DNA from 2 places in the Xanthomonas sp. NCPPB 1132 genome. Region 2 is predicted to be linked to the other one. Evidence: predicted binding sites of a transcription regulator. Region 2 holds the regulator's gene; the other holds the start of a gene.
The links. Region 2 encodes FliA, which starts transcription of late flagellar genes. Its sites were predicted from a motif close to TAAAGTTTNNCNNNCNNNGGCCGATAA; they were not measured.
Positions count from the first base shown of each region.

Region 1 (7,243 bases), 1.6 Mb from region 2:
GGCCCGTGCGTAGCCCAGGCCGAATTCGGTGCCGCGCCAGGTGCGGCTCACACCGAGACGCGCATCGGTCCAGCCGTAGTCGGCGAAGTTGCGCACGTGCTGGTGGCCCGCATGCACGCTGGCCTGCCAGTCCGATGCCAGCGGCAGCGTGGCGTCCACTGCCAGATAGCCGGAGCCGCGCGAGTGCCGGCCCTGGCCGACACCCAGCGTGGCGCTGTTGTAGCCGAAGTAGTCGCGCGTCCAGGTGCTGGCGTAGGACAGCTCCAACGTGCGCCAATGCCCGGCGACGATGGCCTCACCGTAGTCGTAGCGCGTGCCGCTGGCGCTCATGCGTGCGCCGGGATAGGCATAGTGGTAGACGCCGGCACGCCAGCCCCAGTCGCCGCGGCTGGCCGCGTAGCCGGCGTACACGTCCCACTCCACGTGCCCGCCTTCGATGAAGTACGGACTCACCCCGGACGCCCAGGTGCCGGCATACCAGCCGCTGTCCGCGGCCACGTCCAGCCCGCCCTGCAGCACCGGCCGGCCCCAGCTCTGCTCGAATCCGCGCGAGACGTAGTTCGAGGTCGCGGCCAGGTTGGCGCTGGCGTTACCAGCCCAGGTCGGTGCGGCGACGCCCAGCGCCAGCAGCAGCACCATCGTGCGCACGGCCCTCACGAGACCCGCTCCAGCCGCGTGCGGACCGGTGCGGCCAGGCGGCTCGATGCAGGCGCGGCGAGCTTGAACAGGGCCACCGCGCGCTGCAGTTCCCCGGCCTGATCCTCCATCGCCCGCGCCGCCGCGGTGGCTTCCTCGACCAGCGCGGCGTTCTGCTGGGTCACCTCGTCCATCTGCACGATGGTCTTGCCCACCTGTTCGATGCCGGCGCTCTGTTCCTGCGAGGCGGCGGCGATCTCGCTCATGATGTCGGTGACCTGGCGCACGCTGGCCACCACCTCGCGCATGGTGTCGCCGGCGCCGTTGACCAGCGCGGTGCCATCGTCGATCTTGCCGACCGAGGCGTCGATCAGGCCCTTGATCTCGTGTGCCGCGGTTGCCGAGCGCTGTGCCAGCGCGCGCACTTCGCTCGCTACCACCGCGAAACCGCGGCCCTGCTCGCCGGCACGCGCCGCCTCCACCGCGGCATTGAGCGCCAGGATATTGGTCTGAAAGGCGATGCCGTCGATGACGCCGATGATCTCGGCCATCTTCTTCGACGCTTCGGCGATGCCGGTCATGGTCTCCACCACCTGCTCAACCACGGCACCGCCGCGCGAGGCCACGCCGGCCGTGTCCTGCGCCAGCCGGTTGGCCTGGTGCGCATGTGCGGCGTTCTGCTTCACCGTGGAGGTCAGTTCCTCCATCGAGGCCGCGGTTTCTTCCAGATTGGCCGCCTGCTGCTCGGTGCGGCGCGACAGGTCGTCGTTGCCGGCGGCGATCTCGCTGGCGGCGGTGTTGATCGCGGTGGTGGCGTGCTGGATGCGGCCGACGATGCTGGTCAATTGCTCCACGGTGGCATTGGCGTCGTCGCGCATCTGCGCGAACACACCATGGAACTGGCCATGCATGCGCGCGGTGAGGTCGCCCTGGGCAACGGCACGCAGCAGCGCCGACAAGGCCGAGAGGTTGCCTTCGGTCAGTTCCATCAGGCGGTTCAGCCCGACCACCATGCCGCGGAAGTCGTACTGGAAGCGCTCGGCATCGCCGCGCCGGGAGAAATCGCCGGAGGCCGCGGCCTGCGCCAGTTCGGTGATGGCCTGATTGATCGCCTGCAGGCTGCGCTTGGTGGTGCGCATCGCCTCGGTGATCGCCGCCTTCTCGCCGGGCAGCGCTTCCATGTCCACCTGCATGTTGCCGATCGCGTACTGCGACATCACCTCGACCAGGCGCCGCTGCACGTCCACGTGCGCGGCGACCAGCGCGTTGGTGCCATGGACCATGCGCCCGTACTCGCCGGGGAAGCGCGCGGCGTCCATCCGGTAGCTCATCTCGCCCGCGTCATGGCGCTGTGCCATCTCCGCCTGCGCCTGCATCACCGCCTGCAGCTGCGTCTGCATGCTGCCCATCGCGTCCAGCAACTGGCCCAGTTCGTCGTCGCGGCGATGCCGGACCTGGCTGTCCAGGCGTCCGGCGGCGACCGCCGAGGACACCCGCACCGCCTCGGCCAGCGGATCCAGCACCTGCCGGCGCAGCAGCAGGTACAGCGCGCCGCTCAGCAACAGCGCCGAGAGCAGGCCGACCGCGGCGATGGTCCACAGCAGCGCACGCGCCTTGGCCATCACCAGCGCGTACGGCACCGAGATGCCCAGCGCGAACGCCTGCGGCGCATCGCCGATCTTCAGCGGCACGAACACGTTCAACGCATCCTCGCCGTCGGCGCGGCGATGGTCGAACACCACCTGCCCCTTGGCCACGCGCGCCAGCATGTCCCTGGACCAGGCGTCGTTGCGGGTCTTGCCGACCTGCTGCGGATCGCGGCTGGCCATCACCATGCCGAACGGCGACAGCAGGCTGGCATGGCCCTCGCCCATCGGCCGCAGCGCGGCGATGCGCTGCTGCTGGGTATCGAGAGTGAAGTCGACGGTGACCACGCCCAGGAAGCGGCCGTTCTCCAGGATCGGCGTGGCCAGCGTGGTCATCAGCGTGTCCTTGCCGGCCACCGGGTAGTAGTAGGGCTCGATCCCCACCGGCTTGTGCGTGTTGCGCGCCAGCAGGTACCAGTCGCCGTCGCCCGGCTTTTCGTAGTCGCGCAGCGCCTCGCGCACCAGCTGGCCGTTCTGCCGCGACCACCAGGTCATGTAGCGGCCGGTGGCGTCGTGGCCCTCGGCACCGACGAAGCCCTTGTCGTTGCCGTCGAACGCGTCCGGCTCCCACATGGTGCTGATGCCCAGCCACTGCGGATGCGCATCGAGCTGGCTGCGCAGCACCGCGGTGGCGGTGGCACGCGACAGGCCGCCGGCGCCATGCTGCACGCGGAAGCTGTTGGCCAGCGCCTCGCTGGCGTCGAAGGCCACGCCGATCTCGCGCGACACGCGTTGCGCCTCCAGTTGCGCCAGGTTCTCGATGCTGGTGCGCGAGGTCGACAGCAACGCATCGCTGCTGCGCCAGTAGATGATGATCGCGGTCAGGCCGAAGCAGGCCAGCGCGAGCAGGCCGGTGCCCAGCATCAGACGTTTGGCGACGCTGCCGCGACGGCGATGCGGCGACGGGGTGGACATGACGACTTCCTTGGTAGGGGAGGGAATACGGTCGCGGGGAACGCGTCATGCGGCAGGCCGCTGCGGCACGGCGCGAGCGCGCCGCGTCCGTTGCCGATGACCTGCCCGAGACGCATTCCCCATCGGGCCGCGATGCGCCGCCGGACCTTGCGTCCTGGCGCTGCTGCGTGGCGACCCACCCCTGGCTATCGTCCCGCCATCGGCAAACTTGATGGGCATCCCGCGTGATGCCGATGAACGGACATGGGTTCGCGGTGAAAACGCGCGGCAGCGTGCAGTTTCCTGCCGCATTTGTGCGCCAGTGAACAACTGCGTGCACGGATGCAGCAAAGCGTGCCGGCAGCGGCGGCTTGCAGAAACGCGGGAAAACCGATGTGCAGATGCGCGACCAACTCCGGTGCGATCACGCCCATGCTCGGTGACATGGGCGCATGCATCGCCATCGCACGCAACGCGCTACGTGCTCGGCCAGGTCACCGCACGCAGACCGCGTACGGGCAGCGCTTACGGCCGCCAGTTGGCGTTGTGCTCCCAGAACGCCACGCTGCGCCGGTAGGCGTCGCGATCCAGCGGCACGCCGGAGCCGCCCTCCTCCACGCCCAGCGCATTGCGCAGCATGGTGATCGGCGCCATCGGGATCTCCTGCGGCTCGGCGGTGTACAGGCAACCGACCACGCCCCAGTCGGCCTCGATCGGCGCCCCCTCTTGGGCGAGCTGTTCGCGGCTGTAGAGGATCGGCAGCAGGTAGGCGGCCACCGGCGGCTCGACGCCTTCGAACCAGCGCACCAGCACCGGGAGTTCCTCGCGGCTGCGCGCCTCATAGCCGGAACGCAGCAGGCGCCGGTTGGCATCGGTGATCGGCACCGTCAGGCAGCGCGTCGAGGTCCAGTTGCGGTGCACGTGCAATTTGCAGAACGGCGCATAGCCGTCGAGCACCTGCAGCGGCGCGTTGGCGTTTAGATGCTGCTCGAACTGCTCCGGCGTGCAGTCCTGGATCGCATTGCGACGTCCGTCGCGCGGGAACAGGCGGGTGCGGGCGAACGGCGTGAGGACGATGGACATGGCATGCATGGCGAATGAGGGCGGACAAGCGTAGCGCGCCCCAGGCGCTGCGCACACCGCGGCCGGCGCACCCGCGTGGTCGCACGCCCATGTAGGAGCGGCTTCAGCCGCGATGGGCGTTATCGATAGCGCCTGTCGCGGCTGAAGCCGCTCCTACGGATACTGCAGCATGCCTGCGACTACGGATGCGCCAACGCGTAGTCGATCGCCGCGCGCACCGCCGCCACCTGCGCGGCGTTGCACTGCTCCGGCGTGGCGCTGGCGCTGTCCGGGTAGACCTCGGTGGTGGTGGTGTAGCGCGCATCGGTGATGCCCGCACACAGGCCCAGCCGTTTCACCGGATAGTTGATGACGCCCGGCGCCGCCAGCGGTGTGCCGATCAGTTCGCCGGCGGCGTCGGCCGGCGCGATATGGGTCACCTGCGCCACCGCGGCCAGCACCGCCTGCTGGAACGCCGGCTGTGGGTTCTCGCTGTCGCCGACCAGGTAGAAGCCATCGGGGATGCCGCCCGGCGCATAGTCGACACCATCGCGCGCAGCTAGCGCCGGACGGAACTCGGACTCGTCGCTATCGGTGGTCTCATGCAGATCGATATGCATGCGAACGTGCTCGCGCAACGGCGCGACCAGACGCAGCAGCGCCGCCGATTCCTGCGCTGGGCTGTCGGCCCGGAACGAACGGTTGGGATCGATCGCATCGGCGTTCCAGCGGTGGATGCGCTCGTACGCCCAGGGGCTCACGCACGGCGCCAGCAGCACATTGGCGCGGCCGGTGTAGTCCTCAGCATGGTGCTGCGCGAACTGCAGCGCACCGTGCACGCCGCTGGTCTCGTAGCCGTGCACGCCACCGGTGACCAGCATGCACGGCAGCGCCTCGTTCCAATCGCGGCTGCGCAGCGCCAGCAACGGATAGCGCTCCTGCGCGTACGCCAGTTCGCCGTACTCGACCAGTTCCCACGGCCCACGCAAGCGCTCGATGGCCGTCACCACCTCGTCCTGATAGCTGCGACGGCGCGGTTGCCCGGCCAGCCACGCCGCTTTCTCGGCGGCGCCCCAGGGCACGCCGGGGGTTCCGATCGGATAGAAGGCTGCGCTGGTCATGATGCGGCTCCGCGTCGACAGGTGAGGGCGGCGACTGTAGCAAAGCGCAGGGGCCGCGATGCGCTATGTGCCACGAACACCGCGCTAGCGGTACCTCGTCGCGGAAGCGGATGCCGATCCCGCTTTCGCGCGCTGTCGCCATGAATACGTATGTAGCGTGCGCATGTTGCGCCGCGATGCGCGCTTAGCATCCTCGCGCCGCACGCCAGCCCCGCGGCGAGGTCATGCCCCTGTCCTGCAGGCGCCCCGCCTGCGCCCACGCAACGAGGAGATCGAACGATGCGCGTCCCATCCGCTGCAAATCGTCTGCTGCGCCTGCACCGCTGGCGCAGCCTGCTGGTCGGCCTGCTGCTGCTCCTGGCCACCGCCAGCGCCCAGGCCGACGTCATCCTGCACGCGTTCAACTGGCCCTACGCCACTGTGGAAGCGCGTGCCGCGCAGATCGCCGCCGCCGGCTACCGCAAGGTGCTGGTGGCGCCGGCCTACCGCTCGCAGGGCGACGCCTGTTGGGCGCGCTACCAGCCGCAGGACATGCGCCTGATCGACAACCCGCTCGGCGACACCGACGCCTTCGCCAGCATGGTGCAGGCGCTGAAGGCCGTGGGCGTGGAGACCTATGCCGACGTGGTGCTCAACCACATGGCCAACGAAGCGGCCACGCGCTCGGACCTGAACTAGCCGGGCAGCGCGGTGCTGGGCCAGTACGCCGCCAATCCGCAGCGCTATGCCGCGCTGCGGTTGTTCGGCGACCTCTCGCAGAATTTCCTCAGCGCCAGCGATTTCGGCCCGGCGCAGTGCATCACCAACTACAACGACCCTTACCAGGTACGCACCTACCGCATCTGCGGCGGCGGCAACGATCCCGGCCTGCCGGATCTGGTCGGCAACGACTGGGTGGTGCAGCAGCAGCGCAACTACCTGCTGGCGCTGAAGGCGCTGGGCGTGACCGGCTTCCGCATCGACGCGGCCAAACACATGACCTTCGACCATCTGAACAAGGTGCTCGATGCGCAGGTGCGCTCCGGGGTGATGGTGTTCGGCGAGGTGATCACCGGCGGCGGCAGCGGCAATTCCGACTACGACCAGTTCCTGGCGCCGTACCTGCAGGCCACCCCGCACGCGGCCTACGACTTCCCGCTGTTCAACTCGGTGCGCAACGCCTTCGCCTAAGGCGGCAGCATGGATCTGCTGGTCGATCCGGGCGCCTACGGCCAGGCCCTGCCCGGCGCGCGCGCAGTGACCTTCGCCATCACCCACGACATCCCCAACAATGCCGGCTTCCGCTACGCGATCATGGACCCGGTCGACGAAACCCTGGCCTACGCCTACCTGCTCGGCCGCGACGGCGGCGTGCCGATGGTGTACTCGGACAACAACGAGAGCGGCGACAACCGCTGGGTCAACGCCTACCAGCGCGAGGACCTCAAGCGCATGGTCGGTTTCCACAACGCCGCGCAGGGCCGCGACATGCAGGTGCTGGCGCACGGCGACTGCTACCTGCTGTTCCGTCGCGGCGACCTGGGCATCGTCGGCATCAACAAGTGCGGCACCACCGTCACCGCCGCCGTGCCGATGAATGGCAGCGTGCTGCGCTGGAACGTCGACTACACCGATGCGCTGGGCTCGGGCAGCGTGGTGCGCATTTCCAGCGGCAGCTACACCTTCAGCCTGCCGCCGCGGCAGGCGCGGATGTGGAAGCGCTGAGCGTCCGCATCCAGCCGGCGCGCCCAGATGGGCGCGTCGGCGTCGTGCCGACCTGGCCCGCGTGGTCCCGCGGCTTCGGCACGGCGCCGGCCGTCACGTTCCGGCGGCCCGGTCTTTTCTTGCACATCCATCCGGATGAAGAGATATACTGACCGCACCGCCCGCTGCGTTGCGCCCATG
Region 1 covers NZ_CM152819.1:944,352-951,594, reverse strand. Annotated here, with positions in the region: gene AC1G9L_RS04135 (TorF family putative porin) at 1-657, opposite strand, end outside; gene AC1G9L_RS04130 (methyl-accepting chemotaxis protein) at 654-3,197, opposite strand; gene AC1G9L_RS04125 (DUF3228 family protein) at 3,702-4,259, opposite strand; gene AC1G9L_RS04120 (succinylglutamate desuccinylase/aspartoacylase domain-containing protein) at 4,439-5,359, opposite strand; partial or broken gene AC1G9L_RS04115 (alpha-amylase family protein) at 5,693-7,063, shown strand; gene metF (methylenetetrahydrofolate reductase [NAD(P)H]) at 7,241-7,243, shown strand, end outside.
Region 1: a site for FliA is predicted at 3,383-3,409, ahead of AC1G9L_RS04130 (methyl-accepting chemotaxis protein). Genes of this name have one in related genera too.

Region 2 (7,243 bases):
CCCAATCCCAGCTCCTCAAGCCTTCAAGCCATCCACATCCAGGATCAGCGCCAGGCGGCCGTCGCCGATGAGGGTGGCGCCGGCGTAGCCGGGCAGGCCGCGCAGGGAGCGCGGCAGCGGCTTGATCACCACTTCCTCGCGGCCGCGGACCTGGTCCACGACCAGGCCCATGCGCGATTCGCCGGCCTGCAGCACCACCACGGTGAGCAGCGGCAGTTGCGGGGCGTCGATGTTGAGCCACTGGCGCAGGTCCACCAGCGGCAGGGTGTGCGACTGCCGGTCGAGTACGGCGCGGCCGTCGAACCAGCCCAGCGAGCGGCGCGGGGCATGCAGCACTTCCACCACGCGCGCCAGCGGCAGCGCATAGACGGTGTCGCCGGCCTGCACCAGCAGGGTCGGCAGGATCGCCAGGGTCAGCGGCACGCGGATCAGGAAGCGGCTGCCGCGGCCCAGTTCCGACTGGATCTGGATCTGCCCGCTGAGTTCGCGGATGCGCGATTGCACCACGTCCATGCCGACGCCGCGGCCGGAGATGTCGGTGACCTCGGACTTGGTCGAGAAGCCGGGCAGGAACACCAGGTGCAGACATTCCTCGGTGGTCAGGCGGGCGGCGGCCTCGGGGTCGATCAGGCCCTTCTCGCGGGCCTTGGCGCGCAGCCGTTCCGGGTCGATGCCGGCGCCGTCGTCCTGCACCTCGATGCTGACGTAGTCGCCTTCCTGCTGCGCCGACAGGCGCACATGGCCGCCGCGCGGCTTGCCGGTGGCTTCGCGCAGGGCCGGGGCTTCGATGCCGTGGTCGATCGCGTTGCGCACCAGGTGCACCAGCGGATCGGCCAGCGCCTCGACCAGGTTGCGGTCCAGTTCGGTGTCGGCGCCGATCAGCTCAAGCTCCACTTCCTTGTTGAGCGAGCGGGCGACGTCGCGCGCCACCTTGGGGAAGCGCGAGAACACCTTGCCGACCGGCTGCATGCGCGTGCGCATCACCGCCGACTGCAGGCGCGCGGTGGCGATGTCCAGGCTGCTGACCGCGCGGTCCAGTTCCTCGTCGCGCAGGCGCACGCGCAGGGTCTTGAGACGGTTGCGCGAGAGCACCAGTTCGCCGATCAGGTTGACGATCGCGTCCAGGCGCTTGGTGTCCACGCGCACGGTGTGCTCGGGCTCGGCGGCCTTGGCCGGGGCGGCCGCGGCCTTGGGCGCGGCGCTGGGCGCACGCGGCGCCGGCTGCAGCGCCTGCGGCGTGGCCGCCGGCGGCGCATCGCCGTGCAACTGGTCCAGCAGCGCCTCGAATTCGTCGTCGCTGATCAGGTCTCCCGCAGCCGCGGCGGTGGCCGGGATGGCGGCCGCTGCTACGGCGGGCGCCGGCGCGGCGCTCTTGGCCGGTGCCGGTGCCGGCGCGGCGTCGCCGTGCGCGTCGAACTGCGCGATCAGCTCCGGCGGCGCGCGCGGCGGCTCCTGGCCGCTGCCGAAGGCGTCGAGCATCGACTGCAGGTAGTCCAGCGACTGCTGGGCGGCGTCGAAGTGCCGCGCCTGCAGGGTGGCCTGGCCGGCGCGGGCCATGCCCAGGGTTTCCTCCGCGGCGTGGCACAGCTCGACCATGGCGTTGATCGCCAGGAAGCCGGCGCCGCCCTTGAGCGTGTGGAAACCGCGGAACACGGCGTTGAGCTGGCCGCTGTCCTCGGGCGCCTGCTCCAGCGACACCAACTGCTCGCCGAGCCGGTCCAGGATTTCCTGGGCCTCGATGATGAAGTCGGCAGCGATGTCGTCGGGTACGGCGCTCATAAAGTTACAGTCCTAGTCCGGACAGCAGGTCGTCGGCGTCGTGCTGCGACACGCCGTGGCGGTCCAGGCCGGGCAGGGCCGGGCCGGCCAGGCTGCCGTCGGCCTTCCTGTTTTCTTCCTTCGGCGGCAGACCCAACGCGCCGAAGCCCTCGTGCACGCGGCGCACGATGCCGGCAACGCGGCGGATGATCTGCCCGGTCAGGTCCTGGAAGCTCTGCGCCAGGGCCATTTCGGTGAGGTTGTGGCGGATCTTGTCGAGGATCTCGCCCTGGTCGCCGCTGAGGCCGCCGGCGGCGAGCTGGTCGGCCAGCGCACGGCATTCCTCGGCCAGGTCCAGGGTGCGGTGGCTGGCCTGTTCGGTCATCTCCACCACGTGGTCCAGGCGCGAGCAGGCGTCGTCCAGCTCGCCGGCCTCGCTGGGCACCACCGGCAGTTCGCCGAGCGCCTGCCCAAGATCGCGCGCGAGCCGGCTCAGGCCCTGCATCATCGGCCGCGTGCGCCAGGCGGCGAGGGTGTCGATCTCCCTGCGCCAGCCGGCCTCGTCGCCGTTTTCCAGCGCGTCCAGCGCGCCTTGCAGGCGTTCGATCAGGGCGGTACGTTCGGCGGTGGCTTCCATTTAGGCGGTCGCTCCCAGGCGTTCGAAGATCTTGCCCAGCTTCTCCTGCAGCGTCTGCGCGGTGAACGGCTTGATGATGTAGCCGTTCACGCCGCACTGCGCGGCCTCGATGATCTGCTCGCGCTTGGCCTCGGCGGTGACCATCAGCACCGGCAGGTGCTTGAGCTTGTCGTCGGCGCGGATGTTGCGCAGCAGATCGATGCCGGTCATGCCCGGCATGTTCCAGTCGGTGACCACGAACTCGAACGGCGCCGAGCGCAGCGCGGCCAGGGCGCTGTTGCCGTCTTCGGCCTCGGCGGTATTGGTGAAGCCCAGATCGCCGAGCAGATTCTTGACGATGCGTCGCATCGTCGAGAAATCGTCCACGATCAAAATCCGCATGTTCTTGTTCACCACTGACTCCTGAGGGTTCCTATTCTTCGTCTTCCAGACCGGCATCGGCGACCTCGAACGCCTTCAGGCGTCCGCGCAACCGTACCGTGGCCTGGCCATGGATCTGACACACGCGCGACTCGCTGACCCCGAGCACCGCGCCGATTTCCTTGAGGTTCAATTCCTGCTCGTAGTACAGCGACAGCACCAACTGCTCGCGTTCGGGCAACTGCGCGATCGCCTTGCCCAGCTCGCGGCCGAATTCGCTGCGCTCGAGCATCTGCTGCGGATTGGGTCCGCCCTTGGCGATGGTATCCAGCTCGCCATGGTCCTCGATGCGCGACTCCAGGCTCAGCACCTGGCCGCGGGCGGCATCTTCCATCAAACGCAGGTATTCGGGAAGCGGCATGTCCATCGCCGCGGCCACTTCGTTGGCGGCGGCGGCGCGGCCGGTGCTCTGTTCGATCTTGCGGATCGCCGAGGCGGCGTCGCGGGCGCGGCGGTGCACCGAGCGCGGCACCCAGTCGCCACGGCGGATCTCGTCGATCATCGCGCCGCGGATGCGGATCGAGGCGTAGGTCTCGAACGAGGCGCCCTGTTCGGCGTCGTAGCTGCGCGAGGCCTCGATCAGGCCGATCATGCCGGCCTGGATCAGATCGTCGATCTCGACGCTGGCCGGCAGCCGCGCCGCCAGGTGGTGGGCGATGCGCCGGACCAGGTCCGAGTGCTGGGTGATGTAGTCGTTGGCGCTGTTGCGCTGGACGGCGCGGTAGTGGGCGGCGGCGTTCATGCGGCCACCCCGCGCTGGATGATGCGTTCGACGAAGAACTCGACGTTGCCGCGCGGGGCGGTCGGCGCCTGCCAGCGCGCGGTGCGCCGGGCGATCTCGGAGATCGCCTGCGCCGACGGGCTGGACGGGTAGGCCTTGACCACCGGCTGCTGGCGCTGCACCGACAGGCGCAGCCAGTCGTCCTGCGGCACGCAGCCCAGGTAGTTCAGCGACACATCGCCGAGGAACTTCTCGCAGACCCGGCTGAGCTTGTCGTACAGCAGGCGGCCTTCGTTGAGGTCGCGGACCATGTTGGCGACGATCTGCACCCGGTCCACCCCGCGCTCGCGCGAGAGGACCTTGATCAGGGCGTAGGCGTCGGTGATCGAGGCCGGCTCGTCGCAGACCACCACCACCGCGTCCTGCGCGGCCTGGCAGAAGGTCAGCACGCTGTCGGTGATGCCGGCGGCGGTGTCGACGATCATTACGTCCAGCTCGCGCTGCAGTTCCGAGAACACGTTGACCAGGCCCACGTGCTGGGCCGGCGGCAGCTCGGCCATGTAGCGGCGGCCGGAGGCGGCGGGCACCACCATCAGCCCGTTGGGCATGTCGATCAGCACCTCTTCCAGGGTGCAGCGCCCGGCCACCAGGTCGGCCACGGTGAACTTGGGGGTCAGCCCCAGCAGCACGTCGACATTGGCCAGGCCCAGGTCGGCGTCCAGCAGCAGGGTGCGCTTGCCCATGTCGGCCAGCGCCATGGACAGGTTCACCGAGATGTTGGTCTTGCCCACGCCGCCCTTGCCGCCGGTCACGGCGATGGTGCGCACCGGACCCAGCGGTTCGCTGCGCGTCGCCGACAGGGGGAAGGCATTGGTCAGATTGACGTAGTCACGCGACGGCATGGGTCTGCTCCGGAGTACAGGGCTTATCGGCAGCGCGCCGCAAATCTTCAAGGCGCAATACCAGGCTGGCGGCGTTGGCGCGGTGCAGGTCGTCCGGCACACGCTGTCCATCGGTCACCCAGGTGATGGGGAGGCGGTGGTCCACGACCACCGACAAGGCACTGCCGAACCGCCCGGTCTCGTCCAACTTGGTCATGATGACCCCCTGTGGGTCGGCGCCGGCGAACCGGCGCACCACCTCGTCCAGGTCGGAGAAATGGGCGTTGGCGGGGAGTACCAGTAAGGATCGGACCACCCGCGAGGCGCGCAGCCAGTGCAGCTGGGCAGCCAGGGCGCGGTCGCGCTGGCCCATGCCGGCGGTGTCGATCAGCACCAGCTTGTAGTCGGCCAGCCGCTCCAGCAGCTGCTGCAGCGCGGCGTCGCTGTCGGCCTCGTGTACGGCGATGCCGAGCTGGCGGCCGTAGCTGTGCAACTGTTCGCGGCCGCCGACGCGGATGGTGTCGGTGGTGACCAGGGCCACGTCGCGGGCGGCATGGCGCTCCAGGAAGCGCGAGGCCAGCTTGGCGATGGTGGTGGTCTTGCCGGCGCCGGTCGGGCCGATCAGGGCGATCACGCCGCCTTCCTCGAGCGGGTCCAGCGCGGCGATCGGCAGGCGCTTGGAGAGCAGGCCCAGCATCAGCCCGCGGCCGCGGTGCAGCTCCAGGTCGGCGGGGATCTGCATGACCACGTCGCGGGTGATGCCGCTGTCGAAGCCGTAGTCGTCCATCAGCTCCAGCGCCTGGGCGCGCACCGGCGAGCCGCGCAGGCGCTCGTCGGTGAGGCGGTTCATCTCGCGCTCGATCATCTGCCGCATCAGCGCCAGTTCGTCGCGCAGCTGCGTCAATTGTTCGTCGTTCTGCGGGGCGGGGAAGGTCGGCACCGCCGCCAGCGTGGCGGCCGCCGGGATTCCGGCAGCGGCCGGCGCGTCGGCCTTGGCCACGCTCGGCGCGGCCGGGGCCGGAGCCGTGCTCGGGCTCGCCAGCGGGGTCAGCGCCACCGCGGCGACGTCGTCGCGCCAGGCCGGCATGGCCTCCGCGGCCGGGGCCGGGGCCGGGGTTGCGGCGGCGAACGGGCTGGGCATGGGTACGCTGATCGGGGCGTTGCGGAACACGTCCTCGGGGATGCTGAAGTCGGCGCGGCCGGTGACCGGTGCCGCGGCCTTGGCCGGGGCGGCCTGGCGTGCGGCGGCAGCCGGGGCGGCCGCGGCGGGCATCGCCGAGGCGGCCAGGGCGGCCGGCTGGGTCAGCGGCCGTGCGGCGGGAGCGGCCGGCGCGGCACTGCCGCGGCGCTCGCTGATCGCGGCCATCATCGCCATCGCCGGGCTGGCGGCGGCGCTGTCGCTCCGTGCAGCGCGCGGGGCGGGAGCGGCCGCTGCCTGCGCGGCCGCGGCGCGCGGCGCCTCGTCCGGGCGCACCGCATCCAGCGCCCGCTGCACCAGGGCCTCGTCGTAGTTGCTGGCGGCGACGATCTCGATGCCCTCGTCGGTACGCCGATTGGACAGGATCACCGCATCCGGCCCGTGCTCGTCGCGCACCATCCGGAAGGCGGTGCGCATGTCGGGGGCGACAAAGCGTTTGATCTTCATGGGTGGGAGCCGGGAATGGGGAATGGGGAATGGGGAATGGATGCGTGATCGGTGCCGATACGTGGCGGGCCGCGGTGTCGTGTCTGGTTTTTCGTGATCGTGTTCATTGCTCTCTCCGCTGCCGGGGCAAGGGTGCGATTCCCCATTCCCTGTTCCCGATTCCCGTCATCTCAACTGATCGTCCCCACCAGCTTCAGCCGCTTGTCCTCCGGCACTTCGCTGTAGGACAGGACCGACAGCGCGGGGACGCTGTGGCGGACCAGGCGGGCGAGGGCGGCGCGGACCTGCGCCGGGACCAGCACCACGGCCGGTTCGTTGCGCGCCTCCTGCTTGCTCACGCAGTCCGCCAGACTTTGGTGCAAGCGCTCGGCCAGTCCGGGTTCCAGCGCCGCGCCGTTGCCCTGGGTAGAGTCCTGCAAGACACGTTCCAATTGCGGGGCCAGGGTGAACACCGGCAGTTCCGGGGCCATGCCGGCGATCTCCTGGACGATGAACCGGCCCAGGGCGTTGCGCACCGCGGCGGTGAGCGCGCCGGGTTCCTGACTCTGTGGGGCGTGCTCGACCAGGGCCTCGACGATCTTGCGCAGCTGCCGCACCGGGATCTTCTCGATCAGCAGGTTCTGCAGCACCCGCACCACCACCGACAGCGGCAGCGCCTTGGGGGTGAGGTCCTCGACCAGCTTGGGCGCGCTCTTGGCCAGGGTCGCCAGCAGCTGCTGCACTTCCTCGTGGCCGAGCAGTTCCGGGGCGTGCTCGCGGATCAGGTGCGAAAGGTGGGTGGCGATCACCGTGGCCGGGTCGACCACGGTGTAGCCCATGGTCTCGGCCTGGGCGCGCAGGTGCGGCTGGATCCAGATCGCATCCAGGCCGAACGCCGGGTCCTTGCCGGGAATGCCGTCGATCTTGCCCAGCGCGCCGCCCGGGTCCAGCGCCAGTTCGCGGTCCGGGTGGATGTCGGCGGTGGCCACCGGCACGCCATGCACCAGCAGGCGGTAGGCGTTGGCCGGCAGTTCCAGGTTGTCGCGGATGTGCACCGGCGGCACCAGGAAGCCGATGTCCTGGGTCAGCTTGCGGCGCACGCCCTTGATCCGCGCCATCAACTCGCCGCCCTGGGCCTTGTCCACCAGCGGGATCAGCCGGTAGCCCACTTCCAGGCCCAGCGGGTCGATCGGGCGCAGTTC
Region 2 covers NZ_CM152819.1:2,506,828-2,514,070, forward strand. Annotated here, with positions in the region: gene AC1G9L_RS10590 (chemotaxis protein CheA) at 16-1,779, opposite strand; gene AC1G9L_RS10595 (protein phosphatase CheZ) at 1,784-2,395, opposite strand; gene cheY (chemotaxis response regulator CheY) at 2,396-2,788, opposite strand; gene AC1G9L_RS10605 (RNA polymerase sigma factor FliA) at 2,808-3,557, opposite strand; gene AC1G9L_RS10610 (MinD/ParA family ATP-binding protein) at 3,554-4,438, opposite strand; gene flhF (flagellar biosynthesis GTPase FlhF) at 4,425-6,062, opposite strand; gene flhA (flagellar biosynthesis protein FlhA) at 6,233-7,243, opposite strand, start outside.